Regions from separate parts of the Micromonospora sp. NPDC049240 genome, predicted to be linked through region 1. Evidence: riboswitches for the same ligand, from Rfam matches in the RefSeq annotation. Region 1 holds a riboswitch; the other holds the start of a gene.
The links. Region 1 has a riboswitch for S-adenosylmethionine ahead of thrC (threonine synthase). Riboswitches for the same ligand answer to the same signal wherever they lie in the genome.
Positions count from the first base shown of each region.

Region 2: it holds a riboswitch for S-adenosylmethionine, as region 1 does, so the genes downstream of both, AB0B02_RS06375 (ABC transporter substrate-binding protein) here and thrC (threonine synthase) in region 1, are expected to answer to the same signal.

Region 1 covers NZ_JBEZCX010000007.1:261,111-266,308, reverse strand. The annotation lists gene paaN (phenylacetic acid degradation protein PaaN) at 1-1,166, opposite strand, end outside; gene AB0B02_RS13110 (GNAT family N-acetyltransferase) at 1,219-2,238, opposite strand; gene thrC (threonine synthase) at 2,659-3,948, opposite strand; SAM riboswitch class I at 3,962-4,095, opposite strand; gene AB0B02_RS13100 (DUF4232 domain-containing protein) at 4,305-4,934, shown strand; gene AB0B02_RS13095 (winged helix-turn-helix domain-containing protein) at 4,947-5,186, opposite strand.
Region 2 covers NZ_JBEZCX010000003.1:232,869-238,066, reverse strand. The annotation lists gene AB0B02_RS06385 (amino acid ABC transporter ATP-binding protein) at 1-498, opposite strand, end outside; gene AB0B02_RS06380 (amino acid ABC transporter permease) at 495-1,274, opposite strand; gene AB0B02_RS06375 (ABC transporter substrate-binding protein) at 1,305-2,168, opposite strand; SAM riboswitch class IV at 2,412-2,522, opposite strand; gene AB0B02_RS06370 (PadR family transcriptional regulator) at 2,641-3,204, shown strand; gene AB0B02_RS06365 (acyl-CoA dehydrogenase family protein) at 3,201-4,922, shown strand; gene AB0B02_RS06360 (GNAT family protein) at 4,973-5,198, shown strand, end outside.

The sequences.
Region 1 (5,198 bases):
ACGCCCCGGGCCGGGTCGGCGGTGAGCTTGGCGACCGCGCCGGCGATCCCGGCGGCCACCTCGTCGAAGCTCTTGTGCCCCTGGTCGGTCTCGATGCCGTCGCGCGGGATCAGCAGGTTCTGCGAGGTGGTGCACATCTGGCCGCTGTAGAGCGTGAGCGTGAAGCCCAGGTTGCGGCAGAGCCCGGCGAAGTCGTCGGTGGAGTCGATCACCACCGTGTTCAGGCCGGCCTTCTCGGTGTAGACGGCGGCCTGCCGGGCGTTCGCCTCCAGCCAGTCGCCGTACTCGGTGGAGCCGGTGAAGTCGACGATCTTCACGGCCGGGTGCAGGGCCAGCGTCGAGGCGAGCTTCTCGCCGGCCGCCTCGGGGGCGAGCTGCACCAGGTTCGGGTCGAAGCCGGCCTCGGCGAGCACCTGGCGGGCGTACCTCACGGTGATCGCCAGCGGCAGCACGGCGCGCGGGTGCGGCTTCACGACCACCGGGTTGCCGGTGACCAGCGACGCGAAGAACCCGGGGTACGAGTTCCAGGTCGGGAACGTGTTGCAGCCGATGACCAGCGCCACCCCGCGCGGCACCACGTGGAACGTCTTGGTCATCCGCAGCGGGTCGCCCTTGCCGGCGGCCTTCTCCCAGCCGGCCGTCCCCGGGTGGCGGCTCATCTCGGCGTACGCGTAGGCGACCGCCTCCAGCGCGCGGTCCAGCGCGTGCGCGCCGCCGGCCTGGAACGCCATCACGAATGCCTGCCCGCTGGTGAACTGCACGGCGTTGGCCAGCTCGAACACGTTCTTGTGCAGCCGGTCGAGGATCTCCAGGCAGACGCCCGCGCGGGCCTTCGGGCCGGCGTCGCGCCAGGCCGGCAGCGCGGCGGTGGCGGCGGCCACCAGCTCGTCCGCGCCGGCGTGCGGGTAGCGGACGTCCAGCGCCACGCCGAACGGGCTGGCCTCGGTGGCCACGGTGGTGCCGTCGCTCGCCTGGTCGAGCGGGAAGTCGCCGCCCAGGTACGCCTCGAAGGCGGCCTTACCGTCGGCGGCGGCGGTCTCGCCGTACACCCGGGGGCTGGGCGACTCGGGATAGGCGGACCAGTACCCGCGCTCCGTGATGGCGGTCAGCGCCCGGTCGAGGGTCTCGGCGTGCCTGGCGTACAGGGGGTGCGGGGTCTCCGTCATGCCCGCCATCATGCAACAGGAAGGCACCAGATCAGTAGGGGCGTGTCACAACTCAGATCGTCAACTGCCAGTCGACCGAGCCGGCGGCCGGGCGGAAGCCGAGCTGCTCGTTGATCGCGATCATGTGATCGTTGGCGGCGGCGTTCCAGGTGTCGACGGTCCGCAGCGCCGGCTCGTGGCCCAGCGCGTACGCCAGGTTGGCGACCTTGCAGAGCAGGCCGAGCCGGTGGCCGCGGTGGCCGGGGTCGACGATGGTGATCTGCTGCCAGGCGTGGTCGGTGCTGCTCGCCGCCAGGCTGAGCTGGCTCCAGCCGACCAGCCGGCCGGACGCCTCGTGCACCGCGCCGGTGTTGTAGCGGCGCACCCCCCGGGCGTCGAGCGCCCGCTCCACGCCCCGCTTCCGCTGCGCGTCCATCCTCTGCTGCTCCCACTCCAGCTCACCCATCGGCGCGTCGAGCAGCAGCCGGCCCTCCAGGTGGGCGGTGTCCGCGACGTACTCCTCGGGCGTGTGGTCGCGCCAGTGCACGGTCCGGTAGCCGGTGGCCGCCGCGCGGGCGTCGGCGTGCAGCGCGGCCAGCCGGGTCCGGTCGAGCGCGGTCACGTCGAGCCGGCGGCGGACGTCGGCGTTGGCCGCCCTCGCGCCCATCGCGGCGGCGAACGCGGCGCCCGGGAACTCCCGGTCCTCCTCGCCGGGCAGCGCGGCGGCGGTGGAGCCGACCAGCCGCTTGCCGCCGCGCTCCCGGAACAGCCGTACGCCGTGCTCGTGCAGCGCGCGCCCGATCCCGCGACGCCGGTGGGCCGGGTCGACCACCAGCTCGACGCTGGCGTTCTCGGTGTTCTCCAGCGTGTGCAGGTGCAGCCGGAGCCAGCCGACCGGCTCGCCGTCGAGGCGGGCGACGAGCCACCGCCCGTCGATGCCGGGCATCGGGTGCCGGAGCAGCGCCTCGAACCGCCGTCGGCAGGTCGGCGGCAGGTCCGGCTCGTCGACGGCGCCGGCCGCTTCCGCGATCCGGTACGCCGCGTCGAGCGTCGGCAGGTCGGCCGCGTCCAGCGGGGTGACGGTCAGGCCCATGGCGGCGAGCCTGCCCGGGAAAAAGCGACAGGGCCAGCGGTTTTCCGCTGGCCCTGTCCTACGTTGGTCGGGAGGGACGTTCGCACAACGCCTCCGGCGTTGGGTCGCAAAACTTTGAAAAGTCTCCGGCGAATGCCCTCCCGCACCGAGCATCTTGCGCCGTCCGGTTCCTGCCGTCAAGTCCTGCGGTGACAGTTTTCCGACACGCGCCGCACATCCCCCGTCACCGCTGGTCGCCCGCGATCCCTCTCCCGGGCGAGCCCACCCCCACCCACCCCGCCGGCCCTCCGCCGGCCCTCCGCCCGCCCGGCTCGCGAGTTGACCAAGGAGTTTGCGTCGGGGGCAGCACTCCAGGCCGACGCAAACTCCTTGATCAACCTCGCGGGGCGGGGGTGGGGCGGGGTGGGGTGGTGGGTGGGGTCAGCCCAGGAGGCCGGCGTCGCGGGCGGCGCGGAGGCTGGGCTTGATGCGGTGCGTGGGGCCGGAGGCGGCGGCCACCGCGTCAAGCGTCTTGAGGCCCTCGCCGGTGTTGAAGATCACCGTCTCCGCGGTCGGGTCCAGCCGGCCCGACTCCACCAGCTTGCGCAGCACCGCCACCGTCACGCCGCCCGCCGTCTCGGCGAACACGCCGGTGGTACGCGCCAGCAGCGTGATCCCGGCGCGGATCTCGTCGTCGTCGGCGTACTCCATCCAGCCGCCGGTGCGGCGGACCGCCTCCAGCGCGTAGACGCCGGCGGCCGGGTCGCCGATGTTGAGCGACTTGGCGATGCCGGTCGGCTTGACCGGGACGATGGTGTCGCGGTCGTCGTGCAGCGCGGTGGCGATCGGGTTGCAGCCGGCGGACTGCGCGCCGAACACCTTCCAGCCGCCGGCCGGCGCCTCGACCAGGCCGATCTCCACCAGCTCGGCGAACGCCTTGTCGATCTTGGTGAGCAGCTCGCCACTGGCCATCGGGATCACCACCTGGGCCGGGATACGCCAGCCGAGCTGCTCGGCCACCTCGTAGCCGAGCGTCTTGGAGCCCTCGGCGTAGAAGGGCCGCACGTTCACGTTGACGAACGCGGTGTCCTCGAACTCGTCGGTCTCCACCAGCTCGCCGCAGAGCCGGTTCACGTCGTCGTACGAGCCGTCGATGGCGACCAGGTCACCGCCGTAGACGGCGGTGGTGACCACCTTGCCCTGCTCCAGGTCGCTGGGGATGAAGACCACCGACGGCACCCCGGCACGGGCCGCGTGCGCGGCGACCGAGTTGGCCAGGTTGCCGGTGGACGCGCAGGCGTAGCGGGTGAAGCCGAGCGCCCGGGCGGCGGTCAGCGCCACCGACACCACCCGGTCCTTGAACGAGTGGGTGGGGTTGGCACTGTCGTCCTTCACCCACAGCGGCGCGGTGATGCCCAGCTCGGCGGCGAGGTGGCCGGCGGCGACCAGCGGGGTCAGCCCCGGGTCGAGGGTGACCCGGGTGGCCGGGTCCTGACCGGCCGGGAGCAGGGCGGCGTACCGCCAGATGCTGTTCGGGCCGGCCTCGATCTGCTCCCGGGTGACGGCGGCCAGGGCGGCGGTGTCGTAGTCGACCTCCAGCGGGCCGAAACACTCGTAGCAGGCGTGCTGGGCGGCCAGCGGGTAGCGCGCGGAACAGGCGCGACAGACCAGGGCGCGGGCCGGGCTGCGGGAGGTGTCGATGCCGGGGACGGCGGAGAGCGTCGACGTCATGTCGAGGAAATTCCTCTCATCTTTCCCCGCATCGCCGGGTGCGGCGGGGACGGAATTGGCACCTGCCCGCAGGGCGCTCGGCGTCGAGCGTGCGGGTGGTTGCCGGGGCGTCGTCGGGCCGTATCCCTCAGCCCCTCTGGATGAGGTATGCAGTTGTGCCGTCGAGTCTATGCGCCGCCAACGGCCCCGCCACCCCGGGTCCCACGCAGTGGGCCGCCCCACCGCCCCCGCCTCCCGCCCCTGACCTCGGTCGATCATGAGGTTGACGGCGACAAATCGGACGGTGTCCGCCGTCAACCTCATGATCGCCGGGGCGGCGGGCCGCAGGGCGGGCGCACGGGTGGCATGATCGCTGGATGCGACGTTCGTCCGGCCTTGTCGGCGGGCTCGCCGGAGTCGTGCTGCTGGCGGCCTGCACCGCGAAGCCGGCGCCGGTCGACCCGCTGCCCGAGCCGCCGGACGAGGTCACGCCGTCCCCCTCGGTGGCCTGCCCCCCGGAGGGCATCCGGATCACCGAGCTGGGCGTGAGCGCCGCGATGGGGTTGCGGGCCATGGGCCTGGACCTGGTCAACTGCGGAACCCAGCCGTACGCGCTGCGCGGCTACCCGGCGGTCAGCCTGCGGGACGCCGACGGGGACCCGGTCAAGGTCAGGATCATCCCGGGCGCGACGGGGATCACCTCCGGCTTCGACGCCCCACCCACAGGGCTCGTGCTGCGCCCCGGCGAACGGGCCGGTGCCGCGCTGCTCTGGCGCAACACGGTCACCGATCCGACCGTGGTGGCCACCGAGGGCGCTCAGCTCGACGTCGCGCCGGTGGCCGGCAGGCCGGCGTACGCGGTGGCGATGGACGGGACGATCGACCTCGGCAACACCGGCCGGCTCGGGGTCAGCGCCTGGAAGCGCCGCGACGCCGACCCGACCACGGAACCGGTCACGCCGAGCGCCCCGCCCTCCTCGGCCGTGACGCCGGACAATCCGCTGTAGCCGGTCAGCCCGTCATTCGGCAGCGTCCGGCACGAACACACCCAGACCCTGGTGGCCGTACAACTCTCCGGTCTCGATCAGGATCGTGATGGCCTGCCGCACGGTCGACTGACTGCCCACCTCATACAGGTCAGCCAACTCCTTGGTGGAGGGCAGCTTGTGTCCGGGTGGCCACTCGCCATCGGCGATGCGCCGCCTGATGTCGGCGATGATCCTGCGGTAGTGCGGTTCGAACCGGCGCGGTGTGGACATGCGGGCAACTCC
Region 2 (5,198 bases), on a different contig from region 1:
GAGCATCACCTGCGGGCGCAGCGCGAGCGCGCGGGCGATGGCGACGCGTTGCTGCTGGCCGCCGGAGAGCTGCGCCGGCCGGGCGTCGGCCTTCGCGGCGAGCCCGACCAGGTCGAGTTGGGCGCGGGCCACCGCCTCCGCCTCGTCCCGGTCGAGCTTCTTCAGCTTCCGCAGCGCGAGCGTGACGTTGCGCAGCACGCTCAGGTGCGGGAAGAGGTTGAACTGCTGGAACACCATGCCGACGCGTTGCCGCAGCGCGTCCGGGTCGTCGCGCAGCACGCTGCGCCCGTCCAACAGCACGTCGCCCCGGTCCGGCTCGATCAGCCGGTTGATCGTGCGCAGCAGCGTGGACTTTCCGGAGCCGGACGGTCCGATCACGCAGGCGGTGCCGCCCCGGGCCACGTCCAGGTCCGCGCCGCGCAGTACCCGGTGCGCGCCGAACGCCAGGTGCACGTCGCGGACGGCGAGGCTGACCGAGGTGACGGTGCTGGTGCTCATCGCGGGTCCCTTCCGGTCGGGGTGACGCCGGCCGGCGTCAGGTCGGTGTCGGGCTCGGACGGCGGGGTGGCCGGGCGGCCCTGGCGCAGCCGCCGGTCCAGCCAGTTGACCGCGTGCGTCAGCGGCACGGTCAGCAGCAGGTAGCAGAGGCCGGCCAGCAGCAGCGCGGACTGGTTGCCGGTGTTCGCCGCGTAGTCCTGGCCGATCCGGAACAGCTCCCGCTGGCTGGCCAGCAGGCCGAGGAAGTAGACCAGGCTGGAGTCCTTGATCAACGCGATGAGCTGGTTGACCCAGGCGGGCAGCACCCGGCGTACGCCCTGCGGGATGATCACCAGTCGCATCGACTCGGCCCAGGAGAAGCCGAGCGCCCGGGCGCCCTCCAACTGGGCGGCCTCCACGCTCAGGATGCCGGCCCGGAAGATCTCGCCGAGGTAGGCGGCGGCGATGAGCGACAGCGCCAGCACGCCCAGCGGGTAGGGGTTCGGGCCCCAGACCTCCATGCCCAGCGGCGCCAGGCCGACGCCGATGAGCAGGATGGTGGCCGCGGCCGGCAGGCCGCGGAACACGTCGGTGTAGACCCGGGCCGGCCACCGCAACCAGCGGGTACGCGAGATGCCGGCGACCGCCAGCAGCATGCCCAGCACCGAGCCGAGCAGGGCGGCGGAGGCGGCCAGGATCAGCGTGTTCGGCAGCCCGACGGTCAGCATCTCGGGCAGCGCCTCGCGCATCGACCCCCAGTCGAAGAACGTCTCCCAGAGGGTGCTCAGTGGATCCATGTCCGCTCCGTCCGTCCCGCTCGTGCCCGGTTACCGGTTCGCAGAGGCCGCCGACGGCGACGGCACGGCGACCGATCCGCTGCCGGGGGTGAAGTCGGCCGGGATCGGCCGGCCCGGGTAGTACCGCGCCTGGAGGCGGCTCCAGGTGCCGTCGGCGATCACCTGGTCGAGGCCCTTGTCCAGCGCCTCGCGCAGCCTGTCGTTGCCCTTCGCCACCGCGTACGCCGTCGGCGCGGGGCTGAGCTGCTTCGCCGCGACCTTGATCTTGCCGGTGCTGTCGGCCGCGGACTTGTCGCCGATCTCGGCCGGGGCGATCCAGGCGTCGGCGGTGCCGGCCTTGAGCTGGTTGACCGCGCCGTTGTAGTCGGGCACCCGCACCGGGTTCAGCTTCTCCCTCGTGGCGAAGTCGTCCTGCACGGTGCCCTGGACCACCACCACGCGCTTGCCGGCGAGCTGGTCGAAGCCGGTGATCGCGGAGCCGGCCGGCACGTCCAGGCCGAAGTAGCCGAAGTCGTAGCCGTTGCCGAAGTCGACGGTCTTCTTCCGCGCCTCGGTGACCGTGATCGAGGAGCTGCCCACGTCGAACTTGCGGTTGTTGACCTGGGCGAGCAGCGCGGAGAAGTCGGTGCCGACGAACTCCACCCGCAGACCGACCTTCCCGGCGACGGCCCGCAGCAGGTCGTTGTCGAAGCCGGTGAACTCGCCGTCCTTGAGGAAGACGTTCGGCGGGGCGTCGGTGAGCGTGCCGGCCCGGATCACACCGGGTTGCAGCAGGCCGTACGGGTTGTCGGCCGCGTCGTCGGCCGACCCGCCGCAGGCGGTCAGCGCGGTGGCGGCGAGCACGGCGGCGGTGCCGAGCGCGGCCACGCGGGTCAGGGCGGTACGGATACGCACGATGTCTCTCCAGAGTGGACGGACACGCGGGACGCGTGCCGGTACCGGCGCCGCCGGGCACGGCGAAGCCGGAAGGGTGGATCGGGGAAGGGTGGAGCGGTCGCTCAGCGCACGTCGCGACAGCGGTCGCTGCACACCCGCATCAGGTCGACGTGGCGACGCGTGACCAGCATGAGGCGGGTCGGAACGAGGGGTGGTGCGAACATCGGGTCTCCCTGGCCGGTTGGTGCTGACCTGGGTGCCAGGCCACGCTTGCGCCGGCTGCGGCCGGCGCCTGGTCCTCACCCGGAGCACCCCACCGTGGCGGAGGGTTGCCGGCCAGCGAGCCGGGGCTTGACGCTGGCGCTCATGACCTCCCGAAAGGCTAGCAGCACCGGTGCGCCGGTCGTCCAGCCGTTATGACCACCCTCACGGCCGTGCCTTACCGGGCGGGGTCTTGCTATGCAACAAAGTGCATAGCAAGATGACCGGCATGTCGCTGGAGCACGCCATCCTCGTCTCGCTGCTGGAGCAACCCGCCTCCGGCTACGAGCTGGCCCGTCGCTTCGACCGCTCGATCGGGCGCTTCTGGACCGCCACGCACCAGCAGATCTACCGGGTCCTCAAGCAGCTCGCCGAGGACGACCGGATCACCGGTGAGGAGATCGGTCAGGAGAGCCTGCCGGACAAGAAGCTCTGGTCGGTCACCCCGACCGGCCGGGCCGCGCTTGTCGGCTGGCTGCACGCCCCGGTGCGCCCGGAGGCGGTCCGGCACGAACTGGCGGTCAAGATCCGGGGCGCCGCGTTCGACGACGCGGCCGGGCGCGCGCTCCTGGTCGCCGAGGTCGAGCGCTATCGCGCCGACCACCAGACCGTCCTCGCCGGCTACCTGGCCGGCGAGCGCCGCGACTTCGGCTCCGCCGCACCCGACGCCCGGGCGGCGTTGCAGCACGTGGTGCTGCGCGGCGGCATCGCGTACGAGCGGATGGTGCTGGCATGGCTGGACGACGTCCTGGCCACCCTCCGCGACCTCGACCCGGAAAGGCCCCCCGCGTGAGCGACCCGCTGCTGTTCCACCCGCACCACTACGACCCCGCCGACCTCGACGAGACCTCGCGGCGGCTGCTGCGCGGCACCATCGACTGGTTCGAGACCCGGGGCAAGCGCGCCCTGGTCGACAGCTACCACGCCCGCGAGTGGTACGCCGACTTCCTCGACTTCGCCGCCCGGGAACGCCTCTTCGCCACGTTCCTCACCCCGTCCGCCGACGGCGGCGACGACGCCGACAAGCGCTGGGACACCGCCCGCAACGCCGCGCTCAGCGAGATCCTCGGCTTCTACGGGCTCGGCTACTGGTACACCTGGCAGGTCACCGTGCTCGGCCTCGGGCCGGTGTGGCAGAGCGGCAACGCCGCCGCCCGGGCCCGCGCCGCCGAGCTGCTCGACCAGGGGCACGTGATGGCGTTCGGTCTCTCCGAGCGTCCGCACGGCGCCGACATCTACGCCACCGACATGCTGCTCACCCCCGACGGCGCGGGTGGGTTCCGGGCCACCGGCGGCAAGTACTACATCGGCAACGGCAACGTCGCCGGGCTGGTCTCGGTCTTCGGCCGGCGCGCCGACGTCGAGGGCCCCGAGGGGTACGTGTTCTTCGCCGCCGACAGCCGGCACCCGGCGTACCGGCTGGTCCGCAACGTGGTCGCCGCCCAGATGTACGTCTCCGAGTTCCGGCTGGAGGACTACCCGGTGCGCGCCGAGGACGTGCTGCACACCGGGCCGGCCGCGTTCGACGCCGCGCTGAACACGGTCAACGTCGGCAAGTTCAACCTCTGCACCGCGTCCGTCGGCATCTGCGAGCACGCCATGTACGAGGCGGTCAGCCACGCCCACGGCCGGGTGCTGTACGGCCGGCGGGTCACCGACTTCCCGCACGTGCGCCGCGAGCTGACCGACGCGTACGCCCGGCTGGTGGCGATGAAGCTGTTCAGCGACCGGGCGGTCGACTACTTCCGCTCGGCCGGCCCGGACGACCGCCGCTACCTGCTGTTCAACCCGATGACCAAGATGAAGGTCACCACCGAGGGCGAGAAGGTGATCGACCTGCTCTGGGACGTCATCGCCGCCAAGGGCTTCGAGGCCGACACCTACTTCGACAAGGCCGCCAAGGACATCCGCGGCCTGCCGAAGCTGGAGGGCACCGTCCACGTCAACCTGGCGCTGATCCTCAAGTTCATGCCCAACTACCTGTTCCGGCCCACCGAGCACCCGGCGGTGCCGACCCGGCGGGACGCGGCCGACGACACGTTCCTGTTCCGGCAGGGCCCGGCGCGCGGCCTCGGCGCGATCCGGTTCCACGACTGGCGCGACGCCTACGACGCGCACGCCCACCTGCCCAACGTGGCCCGGTTCCGGGAACAGGCCGACGGGCTGGTCACGCTGCTCGCCGCGCACGCGCCGGACGAGACGCAGCAGCGCGACCTGGACTTCCTGCTCACCATCGGCCAGCTCTTCGCGCTCGTGGTCTACGGTCAGCTCGTCCTGGAGCAGGCGGAGCTGACCGGCCTCGACCCGGACCTGCTCGACGAGATCTTCGACCTGCTGGTCCGGGACTTCTCCGGCTACGCCACCGAGCTGCACGGCAAACCGGCCACCACCGACGAGCAGGCCGCCTGGGCGCTCGCCCACATCCGCCGCCCGGTGGTCGACGCCGATCGCAGCGCCCGGACGTGGCAGCGGGTGGCCGACCTGGCCGGCGCGTACGAGATGCGACAGTGAGCGGCGAAATCGGCGGGCGGGACCGCACGGTGGGCCGGTAGGTTGCACGGATGTTCGCGCTTGCCCTGACCGACGACGCCGAGCTGCGCCCGTTGCAGCCCTGGCACGCCGACGAGTTCCTCGCCAACCTCGACCGCTGCCGGGAGCACATCGCGCCCTGGGTCGGCGCGTCCTTCGTGGCCACCGACGCCGAGTCGGCCCGCCGGGTCCTCCAGGCGTACGCGGACCGGTGGGCCCGCGACGACGGCGGGATCTGGGGCATCTGGCAGCGCGGCA